Regions from separate parts of the Arthrobacter sp. Y3223166 genome, predicted to be linked through region 3. Evidence: riboswitches for the same ligand, from Rfam matches in the RefSeq annotation. Region 3 holds a riboswitch; each other region holds the start of a gene.

Region 1 (6,678 bases), on a different contig from region 3:
CCACAAAGCCTTCCTCCCCCGACTCCGGATGTCCAGGCAGGGTGCCGTAGCCGAAGCCCGTCCGGGTCGGCGTCCGTTCCGTCCACACCACGCGGCACGGGATGGCGAGCCGCAGCGGCCCGACGCCGAACCCGGACACCACCTCCGCGCCTTCGGCGGCCACCGGCCCCGTGGCATCGACCCGCAGCCCGGCCAGCCGATGCACTTCCCACCCCATCAGCCCCTCGGCCAGCCGGTGAAAAGCGTCTTCCCCCTCACCGACACCGACTCGCTCGTCGACGACCCGGTATCCCGGCGGCGAGGTGCGCTCCCGGCTCAACCCCACGCCGTCGTACGTCAGCGGAACCCCGCCCAGGTCCTCGGCCCTCACCGCTCAGCCCTGCAGCGCATCGTCGCCCCTGGCCAGGCCCATCCAGCCCAGCATCTCGCGGTCGCGGTGCGGCAGCGACGCCACCACCAGGTCGTAGGAGTCCTCGATCATGTCCCGCAGCATGTCGTCGGGCAGCCCGCCGTCGCAGCGCACGCCGTTCCAGTGCGTTTTGTTCATGTGATAGGCACCCGTGATCTCCGGATGCGCCGCGCGGAGCTGCTGCGCCAGCACCGGTTCGCACTTGAGGCTGATGCTCAGCCGCGGCGCCTGCAGGTCCGAGAGCGCGAACATCTTCGCCGCTCGGCCTGCCGCCCGGACCTTGAACACCGACGACTCGGGCCCAAACGGGAAGTCCTCGAACGCCCCGGGCAGGGACAGGCAGAATGCGCGCAGGGCGGTTGCGTCCATGGGCACGAGCCTACTGCTCCCGGCCCGCGCCGGTCACGGTTCTGCGCAGATCGACGTACCACCCGGCCTCCGTGCCTCGCCCCGCCCGTGCCTCGCCCCGCCCGAGCGTCGCCCGCGCCGCTCACGGTTCTGCGGAGATCGACGTGCCCACCCGGCCTCCGTGCCCCGCCCCACCCGAGCCTGGCCCGACGCCCCCTGGACCGCATCCCGCCCTAGTTCCGCCCGGTGCGCGGCGGCAACTTCGGTGGCAGGATGGTTTCACAGTTGTTTCACGGGGAACGACGGCGGGCTTCGGTGCCGCCGGCGGGTTTCGGAACGGGCGACGGCTCTGGAGAGGAGACCCATGTCAGACACCGGCAGGGAAGCGAAGCGGGCGGCCGGCAGGGCCAAGGACAAGACCGAGGTCGCCGCCAATTCCAAGGCGTTCGAGCGGGTGGCGCGGTTCGGTTACGTGGCCAGCGGCCTGCTGCACGTGCTGATCGGCGCGATCGCGCTCCGGCTCGCCTTCGGCGGAGGCGGCGAGGCGGACCAGACCGGGGCCGCCTCAAGCCTGGCGAAGACTCCGGGCGGGATGTTCCTGCTCTGGGCGGGCATGCTTGCCGCCGCCGCCCTGGCCTTGTGGCAGATCAGCGAGGCGGTGTTCGGCGGCCGCGGCCGGGAGGCAAAGAAGAGGTGGGGCTACCGGGCGAAGTCCGTGGGACTGGCCATCGCGTACACGGTGGTGGCGGTATCGTTCGGCAGCTTCGCGCTGGGTTCCGGCGCCGACAGCAGCCAGAGTTCCCAGGACGCCAGCACCAGGCTGATGCAGTGGCCGGGCGGTGCCGTTGTCCTGTTCCTGATTGGCGCCGTCATCATGGGCGCCGGCGTCTTTTACGTGTACAAGGGCCTGAAGAAGAAGTTCCTGGACGACCTCAAACGGCTCCCCAGGGGCAGCACCGGCACCGCCGTGACGTGGACCGGCGTCGTGGGTTATGCGGGCAAGGGGCTGGCACTGTTCGTGCTGGGGCTGCTGTTGGCGGTGGCCGCGGTGCAGCACGACCCGCAGGAGGTCAAGGGGTTGGACGGGGCGCTCAAGGCGCTGCGTGATCAGGCCTTCGGCCCGGCCGCACTCGCCGTCGTCGCCGTTGGCCTGATCTGTTACGGCCTCTACATGGGCGCCCGGGCGCGCTACGCGAAGATGTAGGCACCGGAGAACGACGGCGGTGCGCCTCCCCGTGGGCCAGGCGCACCGCCGTCGTTGTTTAGATGGTTCTGCCCGTGCCTAAGCTCGGTGGGCCAGCGCGTTCTGCAGGCGGAAGCCAGCGGCCCGGTGGTTCTCCGGCAGCTTGTCGCCGCGGCCGAAGAGCTTGTTGCGCAGGGTCCCCGGCGCGTACTCCGTGGGGTAGGCGCCCAGCTTCTGCAGTTCCGGCACGACGAATTCCACGATGTCCTCGAAGGTGCCCGGGGTGATCGCGTAGGCCAGGTTGAACCCGTCCACGTCGGTCTCGTCGACCCACTCCACGAGCTTGGCGGCTACCTCCGCGCCGGAGCCGACGGTGATCGGGCCGAAACCGCCGACGCCGACCCATTCGGCCAGCTGGCGGATGGTCCACGGCTTGCCGCTGTCGCCGGAGGCCTTCTGGAAGGTCTCCACGGAGGACTGGATGGCGTTGGACTTCACGTTTTCGCCAATCACGTCATCCGGGCCGTAGGTGGAGAGGTCCACGCCCATCCAGCCGGAGATCAGCGCCAGCGCCCCGTTGATGTCTGCGTAGGACTTGTAGTCCTCGAATTTGGCCTGCGCGGCGGCGGTGTCGGGCCCGGTCACCACGGTCTGCATCGCGTAGATGCGGACGTCGTAGCGGTCGCGTCCGGCCGCCTCCACGGCGTCGCGGATCTTCTTCACCGATGCGGCCAGCATCTCCTTGGTCGGGCAGGTCACGAACACCGCCTCGGCGTTCCCGGCGGCGAACTCGGTGCCGCGCTTGGAAGCCCCGGCCTGGAAGATGACCGGGGTGCGCTGCGGGCTCGGCTCGGTGATGGCGATGCCGGGAACCTTAAAGTACTTGCCCTCGTGCCGAATCTCGTGGACCTTCGCCGGGTCGGTGAAGACGCCGGTCTCCACGTCCTTGACCACCGCGTCGTCCTCCCACGAGCCCTCGAGCAGCTTGTAGATGACCTCGAGGTATTCGTCCGCGTGGTTGTAGCGCTCGTCGTGCTCCAGCTGGTCTTCCTGGCCCATGTTGCGCGCCGCCGAGGGCAGGTAACCGGTGACCACGTTCCAGCCGACCCGCCCGTTGGTCAGGTGGTCCAGCGTGGCCAGGCGGCGGGCGAACGGGTAGGGGTGCTCGTAGGCGGTGCCGGCGGTGACGCCGAAGCCGAGGTTTTCGGTCACCGCGGCCATCGCCGAGACCAGCATGAACGGATCGTTCACGGGGACCTGTGTGCCGGCGCGCAGCGTGGTCTCGTTGGAGGATCCGAAGACGTCGTAGGTGCCGAGCACGTCGGCGATGAACAGGCCGTCGAACAGGCCCTTTTCCAGCACCTTGGCCAGGTGGGTCCAGTAGCCGATGGTGTTGTAGGTGGGGGACTTGTCCTGCGGGTGGCGCCACAGTCCGGGCGACTGATGGCCCACGCAGTTCATGTCGAAGGCGTTGAAGCGAACTTGGCGCCGGGGGTTGGGCTGCGGGTTGTTTACGGTCATGTCAGGCTCCTTTTCTGATGAGAAGAGCCCGCGCCAGCCCTCCGTCGGGCATGCGGCTGCCAACGGAAGACCAACGAGAGATCGAGCTTCTCCATCGGTCCTGGCGGTAGCACCTTCCTCAGGGAGGGGGTTGCTGCGGCGTCAACAAGCCAGGTCTCTCGGCCGCTCTGGATGGGTACCCCTCCATTGGACACCCGGGGGCGTCCGGAGGGAAATGTTCCGCGTCACGCGGAGTAAGAATTACGACGCGTTACGCCGGGTATAAATCACGACGCCGGTGCGGAGCCGGCTTTGGTCTGCGGACGCTTCCATCCCGCCACCGCTCCGGCCCCCAGGCAGACAAGAATCAGGACGACGACGGCGATCGCCAGCGGCACACTGTTGCCGACCAGGGTGGGCAGGTTCTGCAGGATCAGGCCCAGGATGGCCAGCAGCCCGAGGAGTCCGAGAGCCGGGGCGACCGAGCGCTTCCAGTCGCGGGCCGGTGCGCCCTGCCGGCGGAAGAAAACCAGCACCGCGATGCTGGTGACCGTCATCAGCACCACCACGCCCAGGGAGGCGAAACCGGCAAACCAGGTGTAGAACTGCACGATGGGGTCCCAGCCGGCCACCACCGCGGCCAGCAGGAACAGGGCCACCACTCCGGTCGAAGCGGCCGAGGCCAGATGTGGCGAGTGGTGCCGGGTGTGCGTGCCGGCCAGCTTGGCGGGGAAAATGCCTTGTCCGGCGATCTGGAAGAAATAGCGTGAGCTGATGTTGTGCAGGGACAGGATGCAGGCGAACAGGCTGCTGGCCAGCAGTACCTGGATGACGTGGCTGCCCGCGGTTCCGAGGTAGAGCGCGGTAGTCTCCGAGAGCAAGGTGCCGGGCGCGTCCGTGGCCTTTTGGACGATGCCCTCGTCGCCCCACACGCTGATCAGCAGCCAGCTGGAGAGCGCGTAGAAGCCGCCCACCACGATGAGGGCTACATAGGTGGCGCGCGGGATCGTCTTGTCCGGGTCCCGTGCCTCGTCGCGAAACACGGCGGTGGCCTCGAAGCCAATGAAACTCAGGATGGCGAACAACAGCGCGATGCCGGGCGCCCCGGACAGCACGGTCGACGGAGTGACGAACCCGGTGGACAGGCCCTCTCGACCGCCGCCGCCAAAAATTACGGCAGCGTCCAAAACCAGCACGATCAGCACCTCGGCGACCAGCAGTACCCCCAGCACCTTGCCGGAGAGCTCGATGTTGCGGTGGCCCAGCCAGGCGACGGCGGCCAGGGCGGCAGCGGCCCATGCCCACCATGGCAGTGCCGGCCCGCCGTAGGCGCGCACCACTTCGTCGACGGCCGGCGCCAGCAGGCCGTAGACGCCGGCTTCCAGCGCGAGGTAGGAGAGCAGGGCCACGAAGGCCGCCCCCAGGCCCGCCCTGCGGCCGAGGCCTTTGCCGACGTAGCTGAAGAACGCGCCGGCCGTTGGCACGTGCGGTGTCATGGTGGTGAAGCCGACGGCAAACAACAGCAGGATGGCCATGGCCAGCAGGTAGATGAAGGGAAGGCCGGCGCCGTTGCCGCTGACGATGGCCAGCGGGACGGTTCCGCCGATGACGCCCAGTGGCGACGCGGCGGCCAGCACGATGAGCACGATGCTGGCGACGCCCAGCCGGCCGGAGAGCCGTGGAGCACCGGCATTGGCGGCCGCGGCGGTCTCGGGTGCGGCGAGGGTTGGGTTATTGACGGATACGGACATAGTTGGCTTCTTCCTAGAAGGCCGCGGAGCGGGTGGCTTGGCTGGCTGGACGGGCGCCGTCGCTCTGTGGCTGACGCGCGGCGTCGGCATTGGCCTCGCCAATCGTCCAGACGTACGGGGGCTCGGCGCCGTTGACTTCCCAGTCGCCGATGATCCGGGCCTTATAGATGAACGGGTTGTGCGTGGCCACGGTGCGGGCGTTGCGCCAGTGCCGGTCCAGTGCCTTGTCCGTGCTGGTCGAGGAGGCACCGAGCGCGTTGAAAAGGGCGCCTGCGGCGTCCGGGACCAAGGCGCTGAGCACAATCTGCGCCCGGCCCGATTCCAGTTCGACGGCGATGTTGGCCGCCTTCTCGGCGTCGGCGTCTGACTGCCGCGAGGCGAAGACGCGGTCCAGGCTGCGGGCAACGCCGAGCGTGGTTGCCTTCGCGGCGTAGGCCTTGGCGCTGATTTCGCCGACCACCTGCAGGACCTGCGCGTCGTGCCGAACCAGCGGGGCGTTTCCGTGGCCGAACACCCGCTTGCGGTCCCGTACGTTCTCTGCGGCTTCGCTGGTGACGGCCTGAGCGATGCCGGCCAGGGTCACCAGCAGGATGTGCTGGTAGAGCGCCGTCTGGTACGGGAAGCGGTCGGCGAAGGCGGACACGTTGGCAGGGTCCACCACAGCGTCGGTAAACACGGTGGTGCCGCTGCCGGTGAGCCGCTGGCCGAAACCGTCCCAGTCGTCGAAGGTTTCCACGCCCGGCGTCTTGGTGGAGATGATCACCGAGACATCGGAGCCGTCCGGGCGCTTGGCGGTGACGTCGATCCAGTCCGCGAAGATGGTGCCGGTGGTGTAGAACTTGCGGCCGTTCAGCAGCAGCTTGCCGCCGGTCTCGGACAGCACGGTGGCGGTTCCCCCGGCGCCCGGTTCGGTCCAGGCGTTGCCGGCCAGCTCGCCGGACGCGAAGCGCCGCAGCCAGGCGCCGCGGTCAGAGGTGCGGCCGTTGTGGTACAGGTTCTCCTCCACCAAGGCAATGTGCGAACGCAGCGCCTGCGGAATGTTGCTGTCCGCGGCGGCCAACTCGATCAGGAGCCGGGTGAACTCTTCCCAGTCCAGCCCGTCGCCGCCAAGTTCGGCGGGGATCCGTGTGGCGCCAAAACCGGCGTCCTTCAGCCAGCCGATCTGCTCAAACGGCAGCTTGCGGGTGAGCTCGCGGCTTAACGCCCCGGCGGCGATGCGCGCGAAGATCGGACGGTACTTGGCGGCCGCGGCGTCGAAGGCCGTGGCGAGGTTGTCGAGTGTTTCAGTCATGGTGGTTCTCCTGGAGGTTTCGCCGTGAGGGCGTCAGATGAGGCCCTCAGGTTTCGGGCAGTGGTGATGGGGCGCCCGGGTTGCGGGCACCGGTGATGGGGCCCCGCGGGTTGGGGCCCCGCGGGTTGGGGCCATCGGTGGTGGGCCCGCGGATGGCGGGCAGCATGAGGTGACCCGCGGGCTGCTGCAGGGGTGT
Region 2 (6,678 bases), on a different contig from region 3:
TGGGGCGGAGTCGCTCGTCGATGGCGTTTCTCGATGAGATCCAGTCGCTTGGGGGAGACATCCATATTCACGCGGATGACGAAAGCGGCTTTTACCCGTTGGCAGAGCTGTTGGGGGACCTACCCTCGGAAACACACGTTTACGCCTGCGGTCCCGGGCCGTTGCTAAATGTCATCCAGGCGATTGCCGACGGGTGGGAAGTCCCTGCGCGTTTTCATTGTGAGCGCTTCACCGCCACCGGCGATAACCCGCCTGTGCCCGTGGGCGGCAATGCGGCCTTCATCGTTGAACTGGCCGATGGGACGGAGGTCCCGGTGGGCTCGGATGAAACCATCCTGCAGGCCCTTGAGTCGGTCGGGATCGCCCCTTTGAGCTCCTGCCGGGAGGGAATCTGCGGCACCTGCGAAACCCCTGTGCTGGGCGGCGAAATCGACCATCGTGACTCGCTGCTCTCCGACGACGAACGCGAGGCCGGAGACACCATGATGATCTGCGTCTCCCGGTGCAAGGGCCAGCGCCTGCTGCTTGATTTGTAGGCGGGCACTTCTGTTGCCGCAGGCACCACAGCCCTTCATCTCACACCAGGCCCTTCCCCCCCGCCCGGTGAACAGACGGCAGCCGCAAGGGTAAGTGCCTAAAACGCCGCCTTAGGAGGAGAAACATGCAGGATGCGGCATCGCTGGAGCCGGTCCAAGAACGCCTATGGGACGATCTGACAGCGCTCTCACAGATACGGGAATCTGACTCACCTGGGTGGAGCCGCCCGGTCTTCAGCGATCCTTATTCGGCGTCCCGCATCTGGGTACAATCCCGCATGCGGGACGCCGGTCTGGAAGTCACTGTGGATCCTGCCGGCAACGTCATTGGCCGTCTCCGAGGGCGCCATCCCGGGCCGCCGCTGGTCACCGGTTCACACACCGACACTGTAGTGGGAGGCGGACGATTCGACGGGATCGTCGGAGTGCTTGGAGGCATCGAAGCTGCGCGCCGCTTCCGCGAGACTTCCACGATGCTCAATCATGATTTGCTGGTCGTCGACTTTCTGGGCGAAGAAGCAAACCCCTACGGTGGATATTGCCTCGGCAGTCGGGCAGCGGCAGGCGTGCTCAAAACAGAAGATCTGAACCGTACAGACTCAGTTGGCAACAGACTGGGTGACGCGGTGGCACACTTCGGCTTGGATCCAAACGGCATGCTTGCACGCTCGTGGGCGCAAAACGAACTGCACGGGTACCTCGAACTGCATGTGGAGCAAGGCCCGATCCTTGAGCAGAAGGGAATCGATGTAGGAATTGTTACCTCAATCGTTGGCGTGCACACGCTGCTCGCCACCTTTCTCGGCAGATCGGATCATGCCGGCACTCGTAACATGGATGACCGGCGGGATGCATTGGTCGCTGCAGCCAAGGCCGTCCTGGCCGTCGAACGGGAGGCCTGCGAAGCACCTGTCCACGCGGTCGCGACCAGCGGCAACCTGCTTGTTGAAGCAGGTTCTGGAAACGTGATTCCGGGTCGAACAACGCTGATGGCAGAATTCCGCAGCGACAACCAAATCTGGCTCTCTGGTGTGCGGAGAAGGGTAGCCGATGAAATCCTTCGGCAAAGCGCCGAAAGCGGAGTAGAAGCACTCCTCGACTGGGCGGCGGAAACTCCTGTCGTGCCGACGAACGCATCAGTACAAAACGTGACGGCATCAGCACTCGATGACCTCGGGCTCCCCTGGATGCCCATGCCCAGTGGCGCCGGTCACGACGCTGCGCACCTGGCAGCCCGCTGCCCTGCTGGAATGATCTTCATCCCGTCTCACAACGGCCGAAGCCATTGCCCGGAAGAGTGGACAGACGCCGAGCACATCAGTACAGGAGTGCATGTGCTGGCAGCCAGCCTTCTAAAAATGGATCGGACGGAAACCTTGCAACCTGATTACTAGCCACGCGATTCCTGGCGGTCATTACGCTACTTGCCCTTTGCCGGTTTCTATCAAACCCCCGTTTTGGGTGGTGAGATCGATCACCGTGACTCGCTGCTGTCCGACGACGAGCGCGAGGCCGGAGACACCATGATGATCTGCGTGTCGCGATGCAAGGGCCGGCGCCTGCTGCTGGACTTGTAGCAGCCAAGCGTTCCCGGCGCCGACGCGGGCCACGGGAGCAGCCGCGCACGGAACGGAAGCGTCCCAGGCCGACGACTCCCGCGGTTCTGTTGGCAAGATGGAGGCTATGGACAAGCAGAAGGTCGCCGCCGAGGGCACGCGGCGCACGGTCAGGTACTACCGGGCAGAGGTATTGATCGTCCTGGGACTCTCGCTCGGGCAGTCGGCGGTCTACGCCGTGGTGAACCTGCTGGAAAAAATAACCCGCGCTCCGCTGGCCTCGCAGACGACCACGCTGAACCCGGTGCTGAACGAGCGGGAACTCTTCGATTTCGTGTACCAAATGCTCGGCATCGTCTTTGCGCTTGTGCCGGTGGCCCTGGTGCTGTTCTTGATGACCGTTCCCGGCCGGTCGGCCTTCCGCGCGATCGGGTTCACGTTTTCCCGGCCGCGGCTGGACTTCGGCCTGGGCTTTTTGCTCGCGCTGGTGATCGGTGTCGGGACGCTGGGCGTTTATGCCGCAGGCCGGGCCCTGGGTATCACCACCGCCATTGTCCCGGCGGCCCTGGACGAATACTGGTGGACGGTTCCGGTGTTGGTCCTGTCCGCGCTGCGGCATGCGGTCCTCGAAGAGGTGGTCATGGTGGGCTACCTCTTCAACCGCTTCGCGAGGTTCGGCTGGGGCATCTGGTCCGCGATCTTCGTCAGCGCCGCCCTGCGCGGGACCTATCACCTCTACCAGGGCATCGGGCCGGGCATCGGGAACTTCCTCATGGGCCTGATCTTCGGCTACGCCTATACGAAGGTGAAGCGGGTGATGCCGCTGGTGGTGGCGCACGCCCTGCTGGATATTGCCGGCTTCGTCGGTTACACGCTGCTGGGGCCGGCCATCGGCATCGGCTCGTAGCGGGCACAAAAGAGTTGCCGGCCATCGGCACGTAGCCGGCCATCATTGGAGCTTTGCCTGGGGCGCGTGCTCCTGCTGTTTCCCAGAGCCGCAGCCCAAACCGGAGCAACGGCCCGCCCCCAAGTCAGGAGTGGTGCTGGGGAGAATTGACCGCTACGTGCCCGTCCACGAGTTGTTCCACCTGTCCTGGGGAAGGCCCGCCATGGAAAGGGACCGGACGATACCCAGTGGTGTGTCGGTACCTGTGGGCTGGAGCGCGTCCCACATCCAGCGAACCATTCCCGCCCCCGTCGCCCGAATGCGGTCCTCCCGCCTCTTTTCCGCCTCCACTACGGCGGCGGGACTACGGCTCCGAAGGTACTCGTTTCGGGAGTATTTTCCTGCACCATCGAATTCGCCGGCAAGACGAAATTGTTCCCAGTAGAAGTCGACGATGCCGACACGAACTCCCTGCGGATCGAAGACAGGGTACTGCAGTAACGGCTCCGGGAAGTGGTTCAGGTACATCAGAGCCCGGGAGTAGGATTCGCCCGGCGACTGCGAGGCGGGATTGGCGAAGGCGAAAACCCGTTTCACGCGGTTTGACTTTCCCGGTGGCAAAGAACCGGCCGGCCAGAGCAAGAATCCGGGTGGCCTGCAGGGCGGGAAAGCCGAGGTAGCGGTCCACGCGAAGCGCATGCCCAGCAGGACGATCTGGAGGGCTTGTGCACTCAAAAGCTCCGTTTCGGGCGTCTGCTCCTTCTATAACGCGGAGCGGACGCCCGAAACGGAGCGATGCCGGGAGAACTCAGAGTTCGACGATCCCGTTGGCGGTTTCGAAGCGGACGGACAGGATGCCCGGCGTACCGTTCGGTGCCGTCCAGGCGACCTTGACGTCGTCCAGCAGGCCGTCAACAGGCGTGCCCAGCCAGTCCGCCACCCGCTCGGAAGAGCCGGCGATGGTCAGGCCGATCAGCTTGACCGTGGCGGGGCGGGCGTTGGACGGGTGCAGCGGTTCGGTGCCGTCGTCCCAGCGCAACATGTAGGGCACCTGCGGGTCGGCGATGAGGCCCTTAATCCCGATCTGCTGCCAGCTCAGTTCCTGCCCATCCGGGAACTTGCGGTTGCCGGGAACCGCGTGGCGGCCCAGCCGTTCTTCGAACGGGGTCAGGTCGTCGACCGCCACGCACCAGCCCATCCAGCCGCCGCCGGCTTCCGACCGCGCCCGCACGGCCTGGCCAAAGGGGGCCTTGTCGGATGCGGGGTGGTCGAGCACCTCCACGACCTCCAGGTAATGGTGGTCCGTGAGGGGGAAGATCATATTGCGGGTGCCGAAGCGAGGGTGAACCCCGCCCTTGACGGCGTCGATGCCCAGGGCTTTGGAGATCCGCTCTGAGGTGGCAGCCAGACCGTCGGGTTCAGCAGCATAAGAAACATGGTCGAAGCGCATGGCATTATCTTGGCACTTTGTGAACCCGCTCTCGACTTAGGGTGACCTAAGTCACTGAACTTGCGGCTCCTGCGGAACGCGGCTTTCCCGGGCAGCAATTCCGCCTCGCTGGCACGCGCCGGCAACGGTGACAAGCGGACGGTCGGACAGGCGGTCCGGAGACCGGTGCCCAGTCATAAGGTGTCATATTGTTGCGGCCGCCGGCTTGTCTGCGGAGACTGGAGGCAGGTCATGAGTGCCAGCGCAAAACCCCGGTTTGCTGGCCGGCAACCCTCCAACCGCGGTGGGGTGCCCCGGGTGAAGACCAGGCAGCCGCCATAAGGCGGTGCGCAAGCGCGGGTCACACCCGGGACAGACATGCCGGCACGGCCGGATCCCGGATGGCCCCTTCCAGTGAAGGAGTTGCACCATGTCCAACGTCGATTGGTCCTTTGAAACCCGTCAGATTCACGCAGGGCAGGAGCCGGACGCCGCCACGGGCGCCCGCGCACTGCCGATCTACCAGACCACGTCATTCGTGTTCCCCAGCGCGCAGAGCGCGGCCGACCGGTTCGCCCTGTCTGAACTGGCACCTATCTACACCAGGATCGGCAACCCCACCCAGGAAGCGGTCGAGACCCGGATCGCCAACCTGGAGGGCGGCGTCGGCGCCCTGCTGCTTGCTTCGGGCCAGGCCGCGTCGACGTTCTCCATCCTCAACCTGGCCGAGGCCGGCGACCACATCGTGGCCAGCCCCAGCCTGTACGGCGGCACCTACAACCTGCTGCGCACCACGCTGCCCAAGTTCGGCATCGAGGTCACCTTCGTCGAGGATCCGGACAACCTGCAGCAGTGGCGCGATGCCGTCAAGCCGAACACCAAGGCGTTCTTCGGCGAGGTCGTCTCCAACCCGCGCCAGGACGTGCTGGACCTGGAGTCGGTCAGCGCCATCGCCCACGAAAACGGCGTGCCGCTGATCGTTGACAACACCTTGTCCACCCCGTACCTGATCCGTCCGATCGAGTGGGGGGCCGACATCGTGCTCCACTCGGCCACCAAGTACCTCGGCGGCCACGGGACGGCGATCGGCGGCGTGATCGTCGACGCCGGCACGTTCGATTTCGCCGCCGACCCCGAAAAGTTCCCGGGATTCAACACGCCGGACGACACGTACAACGGGCTGGTCTTCGCCCGCGACCTCGGCGTCAGCGGCGCTCTGGGCGCCAACCTGGCCTACATCCTCAAGGCCCGGGTGCAGTTGCTGCGCGACCTGGGGTCCGCCATCTCGCCGTTCAATGCATTCCTGATCGCCCAGGGGCTGGAGACGCTGAGCCTGCGCGTGGAGCGCCATGTGGCCAACGCGCAGAGGGTGGCGGAATTCCTGGAAGAGCACGACGACGTTGCCTCGGTCGCGTACCTCGGCCTGCCCTCCAGCCCCTGGTATGAGCGCGGCCGCAAGTACGGCCCGAAGGGGACCGGCGCCATCGTCGCGTTCCAAATCAAGGGCGGCATCGAGGCCGGGAAGCGCTTTGTGGACGGCCTTGAACTGCACTCCCACGTGGCCAACCTGGGCGATGTGCGCTCGCTGGTGATCCACCCGGCGTCGACCACCCATGCCCAGCTCTCGGCCGCGGAACGGGTCGCGGCCGGGGTGACCGACGGTCTGGTCCGGCTGTCGGTGGGCATCGAGAACGTCAACGACATCATCGCCGACCTGGAGGCTGGTTTCCGTGCCGCCAAGGGTGCGGACGACTAGGCAAGCAGGTAGAGCGCAGCGTGACGATAGTGCAACCGCAGGAACTGGTGGAACAGGCGACCGACGGCATCCTGCGCCGGATGCCGGTTGGTGCGCTGGAGCTGGAAGCCGGCGGCTATCTGCCCGAGGTGGTCCTCGCCTTTGAAACCTGGGGCACCCTGAATGCGGACGCGTCCAACGCCGTCCTGATCCAGCACGCCCTGACCGGCAGCACGCATGTCGCACGCGGCTACTCGGACGAGGACGGCTGGTGGGACGACCTGGTAGGCCCCGGTGCCACGATCGACACGGAGCGCTATTTCGTCGTGGCCGCCAACATGATTGGCGGCTGCTACGGCTCCACCGGTCCCTCGTCGCCGGCTCCGGACGGGACGCCGTGGGGTTCACGCTTCCCGTTCGTCACGATCCGCGATTCGGTCCGGGCCGAGGCGCGGCTGGCCGACGCGCTGGGGATCCGGCGCTGGCACACGGTGCTCGGCGGGTCGATGGGTGGCGCCCGCGCGCTTGAATGGGCT
Region 3 (6,678 bases):
TGGCAGCTGGGGTCCCGGATCCCTCCGGAGCCGGAACTGATGGCGAGTCTGGGCGTCTCCCGCGGCACGCTGCGCGAGGCGGTCAAGGCCCTGGCCCACGCCGGGATGCTCGAGGTGCGCCGCGGTGACGGCACGTACGTGCGCGCCACCAGCGAGATCAGCGGCACCGCCCGCCGCGCCTACCGGGAGTACGACGACGAGGACGTGCTCCAGGTGCGCTTCGCGCTGGACACCCAGGCGGCGCGGCTGGCGGCGCAATCGGCGCGATCCGAGCCGGCGGGCCCAGGCGGCGCCGTGGAGGCGCTGCGGGAGAGGCTGGCCCGGCGCCGGCATGCGTGGGCCGAACAGGACCTGGAAGGCTGGATCGCCGCGGACTGGGACTTCCACCTGGCCGTGGCCGAGGCCTCCGGCAACCAGCTGCTGCACGAGCTGTACGGCAGCTTCGGCGATGTGTTCCACGGGACCAAGATGGCCCAGCGATTGCGGGACGGCTTCGATGGATGTCTGCGCGCCGGACACGAGGACCTCGCGGACGCCATCGCGGCCGGAGACGAAGAAGCCGCGGTGCGGACCGTCACCGCCAACCTGCGCTACTGCCTGAAATGGATGCCGCAGGACGGCCAATAACGCCCCGCTCACGCCGTGCTGCGGCGGGCTCTGGCCGCCGCGGCCGCGCGTGTGGCACGATGCCGCCCGGCCGGGGTACCTTGAATCACGAAGCCCGGACTGTCGGGACGCAGGGAACGAGGAAAGCTGGCGATGTCCACTTCGACGAAACCGTCCGGGAGCACCCGGAAGACGTGGCTGAAGATCACCGCGGCGGTGGCCGGCGCCGTCGTCGTGCTCCTGCTGTTGGTGTTGCTGGCCAAATGGCTTCGCACGATGCCGGGCGTCCAGGACTTCCTGGCCGCCTACCCGGGCCGCTCCGAACTGCCCGAATCCGCGCCGGTCGGGCTGCCCGCGTGGCTGGGTTGGCAGCACTTCCTCAACTTCTTCCTGATCGTGTTGATCATCCGCACCGGCCTGCAGGTACGGGCCGGTACCCGCTCGCCGGCGTACTGGACACGCAACAACAAGGGCCTGGTGAAGACCAGGAACGCGCCCACCAAGATCACCCTGAACCTGTGGTTCCACCTGACGCTGGATGCGTTGTGGGTGCTGAACGGCATCGTCTTCATGGTGCTGATCTTCGCGACCGGGCACTGGATGCGGATTGTGCCCACCAGCTGGGACATCTTCCCGAACGCGCTGTCCGCGGTGCTGCAGTACGCCTCGCTGGACTGGCCGCTGGAGAACGGGTGGGTGAACTACAACGCGCTGCAATTGCTGACCTACTTCGCGACCGTCTTCATCGCCGCCCCGCTGGCCATCGTCTCCGGCCTGCGCACCTCGGCCGCCTGGCCCAAGCGGGCCGCGGTCAACAAGTACTTCCCGATTGAGGCGGCCCGGGCCATCCACTTCCCGGTGATGGTGTATTTCGTGCTGTTCATCATCGTGCACGTGACGCTGGTGCTGGCCACCGGCGCGCTGCGCAACCTCAACCACATGTATGCGGCCACGGACGACGGCGGGTGGACCGGTTTCTGGATCTTTGCCGCCTCCGTCGCGGTGACCGTGGCGGCTTGGTTCCTGGCCCGGCCGATCTTCCTGCGCCCGATCGCCTCGCTGACGGGCAAGGTCACGAGCCGCTGACCGCGCGGCCGCCTGATCGCCAGCCGCTGACCGCCTGACCGCGGCTCAAGGCTGCACCGCTACACTGCTCGCCATGATCACCGTTGCGGCCATCGCCGCGTGCCTTGTCTTCGCGCTGTTGGCCGTCTTCCAGATCCTGCTGGCCGCGGGCCTGCCGCTGGGCCGGTTCGCCTGGGGAGGAAGCCACCGCATCCTGCCGGCGAAGCTGCGCATCGGGAGCGCGGTCTCGGTGCTCCTGTATGCGTTCTTCGTGTTCGTCATCATGGACCGCGCGCAGTTTCTCGACGCGTTGCCGGAGACCGCGTCGCTCGTTCTTGGCTGGGTCCTGACCGCGTACCTGTTCGTCGGCGTCCTGATGAACGCCATCTCGCGCAGCAAGCCCGAGCGGTGGACCATGACGCCGGTCGCCCTGGTCTTGGCCGCGCTGAGCCTGGTGGTTGCCCTCGGGTGACGTGGTTTCCCGCCCTTGGCGGGGAGCTGCAAGGCTTTTCGTCGGTGGGCCGTCCAGCCGTTTGCGGGTCTCACGTCCCTTCGCGGGCGGGGGGTTCCGACGGTTGACGGTCAGGCAGGGGAGGGGCTTGCCCCGCGGGCGGGGCGGGCTCACGATTGGTTCACTACCGGCCGATCGGAGGAAGCCATGCAGGTCCGTATCCGCCGCGCACTGACAGCAGTTGCCGTGCTCGTCGCCGTCCCGGCGGCCCTTGCCGGCGGCCTGGTCCTGTGGCTGCGCTTCAGCCCCCGGCCGCTGGCGGTGCTGCTGCGGGTGCTGTCGGAACGGGACGGCCGGCGCACGGCCCGCGCGATGGCCCGGCACGTGCCGGACGGAATCAGCGAAGTATTGGATCAGGAATACCTCAGCAACCACGGGCATACCCGCCTGGACGTGTTCTTCCCGGACAAGGCGGCCGAGGATTCGCTGCGCCTTCCGACAATTGTCTGGATCCACGGCGGGGCCTGGATCTCCGGCACCAAGAACGACGTCGCCAATTACCTGCGGATTCTCGCCTCCTACGGCTTCACCGCCGTGGGAGTGGACTATTCGCTGGCCCACGTGCGCCGCTACCCGGCGCCGGTGCGCCAGACGGCCGCCGCGCTGCGCTACCTGGAACACAACGCCGACCGGCTGCACATCGATACCGAGCGGATCGTGCTGGCCGGGGACTCTGCGGGCGCGCAAATTGCCGCACAACTGGCGCTGGTCATCGCCGATCCCGACTATGCCAAAAGGCTCGGCATTGCCTCGCCCATGAAGCCGGAGCGGCTGCGCGCGGTGCTGCTGCACTGCGGGGCGTACGACCTCTCGCTCGCCGGGGCGGACCAGGCCGGGAACCAGAACTACCTGCGCACGGTGCTGTGGTCCTACACCGGGGCCAAGGACTATCTGGAGCGTCCCTACGTCGCGCTGGCCTCCGTGGCCAAGCACGTGGGCGCCGGCTATCCGCCGGCTTTCGTGTCAGCGGGCAACACGGACCCGTTGCTGCCGCACTCGCTCGGGCTGGTCGAAGCGCTGCGGATCAAGGGCGCGGCCGTGGAGGAGTTCTTCCCCCACACGGAGGCCGGCCTAGGGCACCAGTTCCAGTTCAACCTGGAGTTGGAAGCGGCGTGGCAGGTGCTGGAGCGCAGCGTGGCGTTCCTCCGTCGCCACACCGGCTGATGCCACCCGAGTTGAATCGGCGCCCCGCTACGAGGGGTGTTCTTCGGTGTCTGCATCACCCGGGGCCGGCGCCGATGCCTCCCCCGGGCACCGCCGTCGTACGCTGGAAACCTGCCCAGCGAAGGGGGAACTATCAATGAACGACGCCGGCTCGCGCCTCATTTTCGGCTGCATGGGGTTGGGTGGGGGCTGGGGGAGCGGGCCGCTGGAAGCGGCCGATGTGGCGGCCGCGCACGCGGCCGTGGCGGCGGCGCTGGAGGCCGGGATCACGACCTTCGACCACGCCGACATCTACGCCCACGGCAAGGCCGAGGCCGCGTTCGGGCGGGTGCTGGCGGAAAGTCCCGAGCTGCGCGACTCGATCCGGCTGCAGGGCAAATGCGGCATCCGGCTGCCGGTCCCCGGCATGGTCGGGCACTACGACTCCTCGCGGGAAGCCATCCTGGCCCGCACCGACGAAAGCCTGCGCCGGCTGCACACCGATCACCTGGATACGCTGCTGATCCACCGGCCCGATCCGCTGACGCCGGCCGAGGAGATCGCCGCGGCGTTCAACGAGCTTCGGATGGCCGGGAAGGTACGCCGCCTTGGTGTCTCGAACATGTCCGGCGAACAGATGCGCTGGCTGCAGTCGGCGCTGGATGAACCGCTGGCGGTGAACCAGCTGGAAATGAGCCTGTACCGACGCGACTGGCTGGAGTCGGGGGTGCTGGTGAACCACCCGGAGGGACCGGGGATCAGCTTCCCGCACGGCACCTTGGAATACTGCGCCGCCCACGGGGTGGAGCTGCAGGCCTGGGGCGCGCTGGCCAAGGGCCGGTACAGCGGGCGTGCGGCAGCGGAGGCCGCGACACCGGATGCTTCCGCGCCCGCGGATGCCTCACCCCCGGCGGATCATGCAGCGGCAGCCCTGGTCACGGAACTTGCCCGGGACAAGGGGTGCCCGCCCGAGGCCGTGGTGCTGGGCTGGCTGCTGCGGCATCCGGCAGGCATCCGGCCGGTCGTCGGTACCAGCAGCCCGGACCGGATCCGGGCCTGTGCCGAGGCGGAAGCGGTTGGAGCATCGATGACCCGCGAGGAGTGGTACTCCCTGTGGGTGGCGGCCCGAGGCAGGCCGCTGCCTTAGCTGCCCCCGCCCGGCCCCGCCGGCTGCCGGCGGGGGCCGGGACCGTGGGTCCTAGACGAAGGCCGGCTGTTCCAACCGGCGGAACGCGGAATCGTGGAAGACCAGGGGCTCGTGGGTGCCGTCGTGCGTGGACAGTCCGTGCACCTGCAGCAGCACGACGTGGTGGTCCCCGGCCGGGACCTCCTGGTGCACCGAGCAGTCCAGCCAGAGCGCCGCGTCGTTGAGGAAAAGCGCGCCGTCGTCCGTGCCGTGCAGGCTCAGGCCGGCAAAGCGGTCACCGTTCCTGGACGCGATCTGGCGGCAGACGCCGTCGTGTCCGGTGCCGAGCACCGAGACGCCGATCCGGTTGGCCCGGCGGACCAGCGGCCAGGTCCGTGAGGTGTTTTGCACGGCGAACATCACCAGCGGCGGCTCGAGGGAGACGCCCACGGTGAACGAGGAGGCGACGATGCCCTGCGGCTCGCCGGCGACGGTCGCGCACAGCGCCGCGATGCCCGAGGGGAAGCGGCCGAAGGCGGAGCGCAACGTGTGGGGGGTCAGGTCATGGTGTAGCGACATGGCGTCCTTGGGGCTTGGGCGCATCCGCTGCGGCCGAGCTGCTGCGGGTGGATACGCGTACTTGCCTGCCGACATACCCGGCGGGCCGAATCATCACCTGGAGCACCCCGCTACGGTAGAGGGTTGCCGGCCAACCAGCCAGGGCTGTGAAGTTGGCGCTCTTGATTCGTCTCCACGCTAAGAGCGGGGAAGGGCCTGGGTCAAACGCCGGTAACAGTTCGTCAAATGCAGCGTTTTACTTCCGGGCGCCGCGAGGTGTCTGCTGCCCCGACGGGCGGCCGTGCGACGGCTGCTGCCCCGAAGGCTACTGTCCGACTGCTGGTCCCACGGCTACTGCGCGGCGGCGCCCGGGCGCACGGTCCGCTGCCGGAACGGATGCGCCGGGTAGACGCCCAGGATGCGGATTTCGGTGGTGAAGAAGTCCAGTTCCTCGAAGGCGTGGACCATGGCCGGATCGTCCGGGTGGCCTTCGACGTCCACCATGAACATGGTGGCGGCAAACTCGCCGCCCACCATGTAGCTCTCCAACCGGGTCATGTTGATGCCGTTGGTGGCGAAACCGCCCAGCGCCTTGTACAGCGCGGACGGCACGTTCCGCACGCGGAACACGAAGCTGGTTACGGCCGGACCGGGAAGTTCCTCGCGGGACGGGACCGGCCGGCGGTCGGCCAGCACCACGAACCGTGTGGTGTTCGTCGGATCGTCTTCGACCTTTTCCGCGAAAACCTCCAGACCGTAGAGTTCGGCGGCCATCGGCGGCGCCAGGGAGACCTTGGTCGGGTCGTTCCATTCGGCCACCTCCCGGGCCGAACCGGCGGTGTCGCCTGCGATGACCGGAGTGAGCCCGAGCCTGCGGATCAGCTTGCGGCACTGGCCCAAAGCATGGATGTGGCTGTGCACCTCCCGGGCCTGCTCCACGGTGGCCCCGCGTACGCCCAGCAGGCTGAAACGGATGGGCAGGAAGAATTCCTCCACGATCTGCAGGGTGGTCTTCGGCAGCAGGGCGTGGATGTCCGCCACCCGGCCGGCGATCGAGTTGTCGATGGGGATCATGGCCAGTTCCGCCTCGCCGCCGGTGACGGCAGCGAACGCATCCTCGAAGCTGGCACACGGCACCGCTTCCCAACCGGGGCGCACTTCCAGGCAAGCCATGTGGGAGTTCGAGCCGGGTTCACCTTGGTACGCAATCGCTGGAGCCATGGGCGAAATTATCCCACCGGGGCGGGCCGGCGCTTCATTCCGGGCAACCGGGCGGCGTCATATAACCGGGACCGGCCCGCCAACCGCTTAGTACAGATGCGATTCCTGGGTGATGCCGTAGGGCACGTCGTCGCTCAGCTCCACCGTAAACTGCCCGGGGCCGGTGCGAGTGACCAGGATGCCGCAATCGCCGTCGATGGCGGCGAGCTTTTGCAACTCTTCGACCGCAGCATTCAGGAGATCGTGTGCTTCGGAAGCCGTCTGTGCGGTCAACGACTTGGTAGCCAGGGAAGTGGCCATGGTTCTGCCTTTCGTGGCCGGAGGTTTCCGCGCAGGAGAAACGCGGGATGGAAGCTTCCGGCCGGAACGAGCCTGCCATGCGGAACGGTGCATGGAACTTTACATTCTGCCATCCCAGATGACATCAGATGAATTTCGCACCGGCGTG

What was found. Region 3 has a riboswitch for S-adenosylmethionine ahead of AC5RUH_RS09710 (flavin reductase family protein). Riboswitches for the same ligand answer to the same signal wherever they lie in the genome.
Region 1: it holds a riboswitch for S-adenosylmethionine, as region 3 does, so the genes downstream of both, AC5RUH_RS01695 (LLM class flavin-dependent oxidoreductase) here and AC5RUH_RS09710 (flavin reductase family protein) in region 3, are expected to answer to the same signal.
Region 2: it holds a riboswitch for S-adenosylmethionine, as region 3 does, so the genes downstream of both, AC5RUH_RS07950 (bifunctional o-acetylhomoserine/o-acetylserine sulfhydrylase) here and AC5RUH_RS09710 (flavin reductase family protein) in region 3, are expected to answer to the same signal.

What each region holds. Positions count from the first base shown of each region.
Region 1 covers NZ_JBNHGE010000002.1:22,700-29,377, reverse strand. Annotated here, with positions in the region: gene AC5RUH_RS01710 (DUF1990 domain-containing protein) at 1-370, opposite strand, end outside; gene AC5RUH_RS01705 (MmcQ/YjbR family DNA-binding protein) at 374-778, opposite strand; gene AC5RUH_RS01700 (DUF1206 domain-containing protein) at 1,122-1,961, shown strand; gene AC5RUH_RS01695 (LLM class flavin-dependent oxidoreductase) at 2,040-3,461, opposite strand; SAM riboswitch class I at 3,550-3,639, opposite strand; gene AC5RUH_RS01690 (APC family permease) at 3,728-5,191, opposite strand; gene AC5RUH_RS01685 (acyl-CoA dehydrogenase family protein) at 5,205-6,482, opposite strand.
Region 2 covers NZ_JBNHGE010000012.1:43,130-49,807, reverse strand. Annotated here, with positions in the region: gene AC5RUH_RS07975 (PDR/VanB family oxidoreductase) at 1-536, shown strand, start outside; gene AC5RUH_RS07970 (M20 family metallo-hydrolase) at 662-1,930, shown strand; gene AC5RUH_RS07965 (CPBP family intramembrane glutamic endopeptidase) at 2,220-2,999, shown strand; gene AC5RUH_RS07960 (hypothetical protein) at 3,153-3,575, opposite strand; gene AC5RUH_RS07955 (VOC family protein) at 3,787-4,428, opposite strand; SAM riboswitch class IV at 4,656-4,770, shown strand; gene AC5RUH_RS07950 (bifunctional o-acetylhomoserine/o-acetylserine sulfhydrylase) at 4,838-6,163, shown strand; gene metX (homoserine O-acetyltransferase MetX) at 6,244-6,678, shown strand, end outside.
Region 3 covers NZ_JBNHGE010000017.1:32,341-39,018, forward strand. Annotated here, with positions in the region: gene AC5RUH_RS09685 (FadR/GntR family transcriptional regulator) at 1-627, shown strand, start outside; gene AC5RUH_RS09690 (cytochrome b/b6 domain-containing protein) at 760-1,692, shown strand; gene AC5RUH_RS09695 (hypothetical protein) at 1,766-2,143, shown strand; gene AC5RUH_RS09700 (alpha/beta hydrolase) at 2,330-3,346, shown strand; gene AC5RUH_RS09705 (aldo/keto reductase) at 3,483-4,472, shown strand; gene AC5RUH_RS09710 (flavin reductase family protein) at 4,524-5,030, opposite strand; SAM riboswitch class IV at 5,083-5,197, opposite strand; gene AC5RUH_RS09715 (prephenate dehydratase) at 5,361-6,230, opposite strand; gene AC5RUH_RS09720 (hypothetical protein) at 6,318-6,530, opposite strand.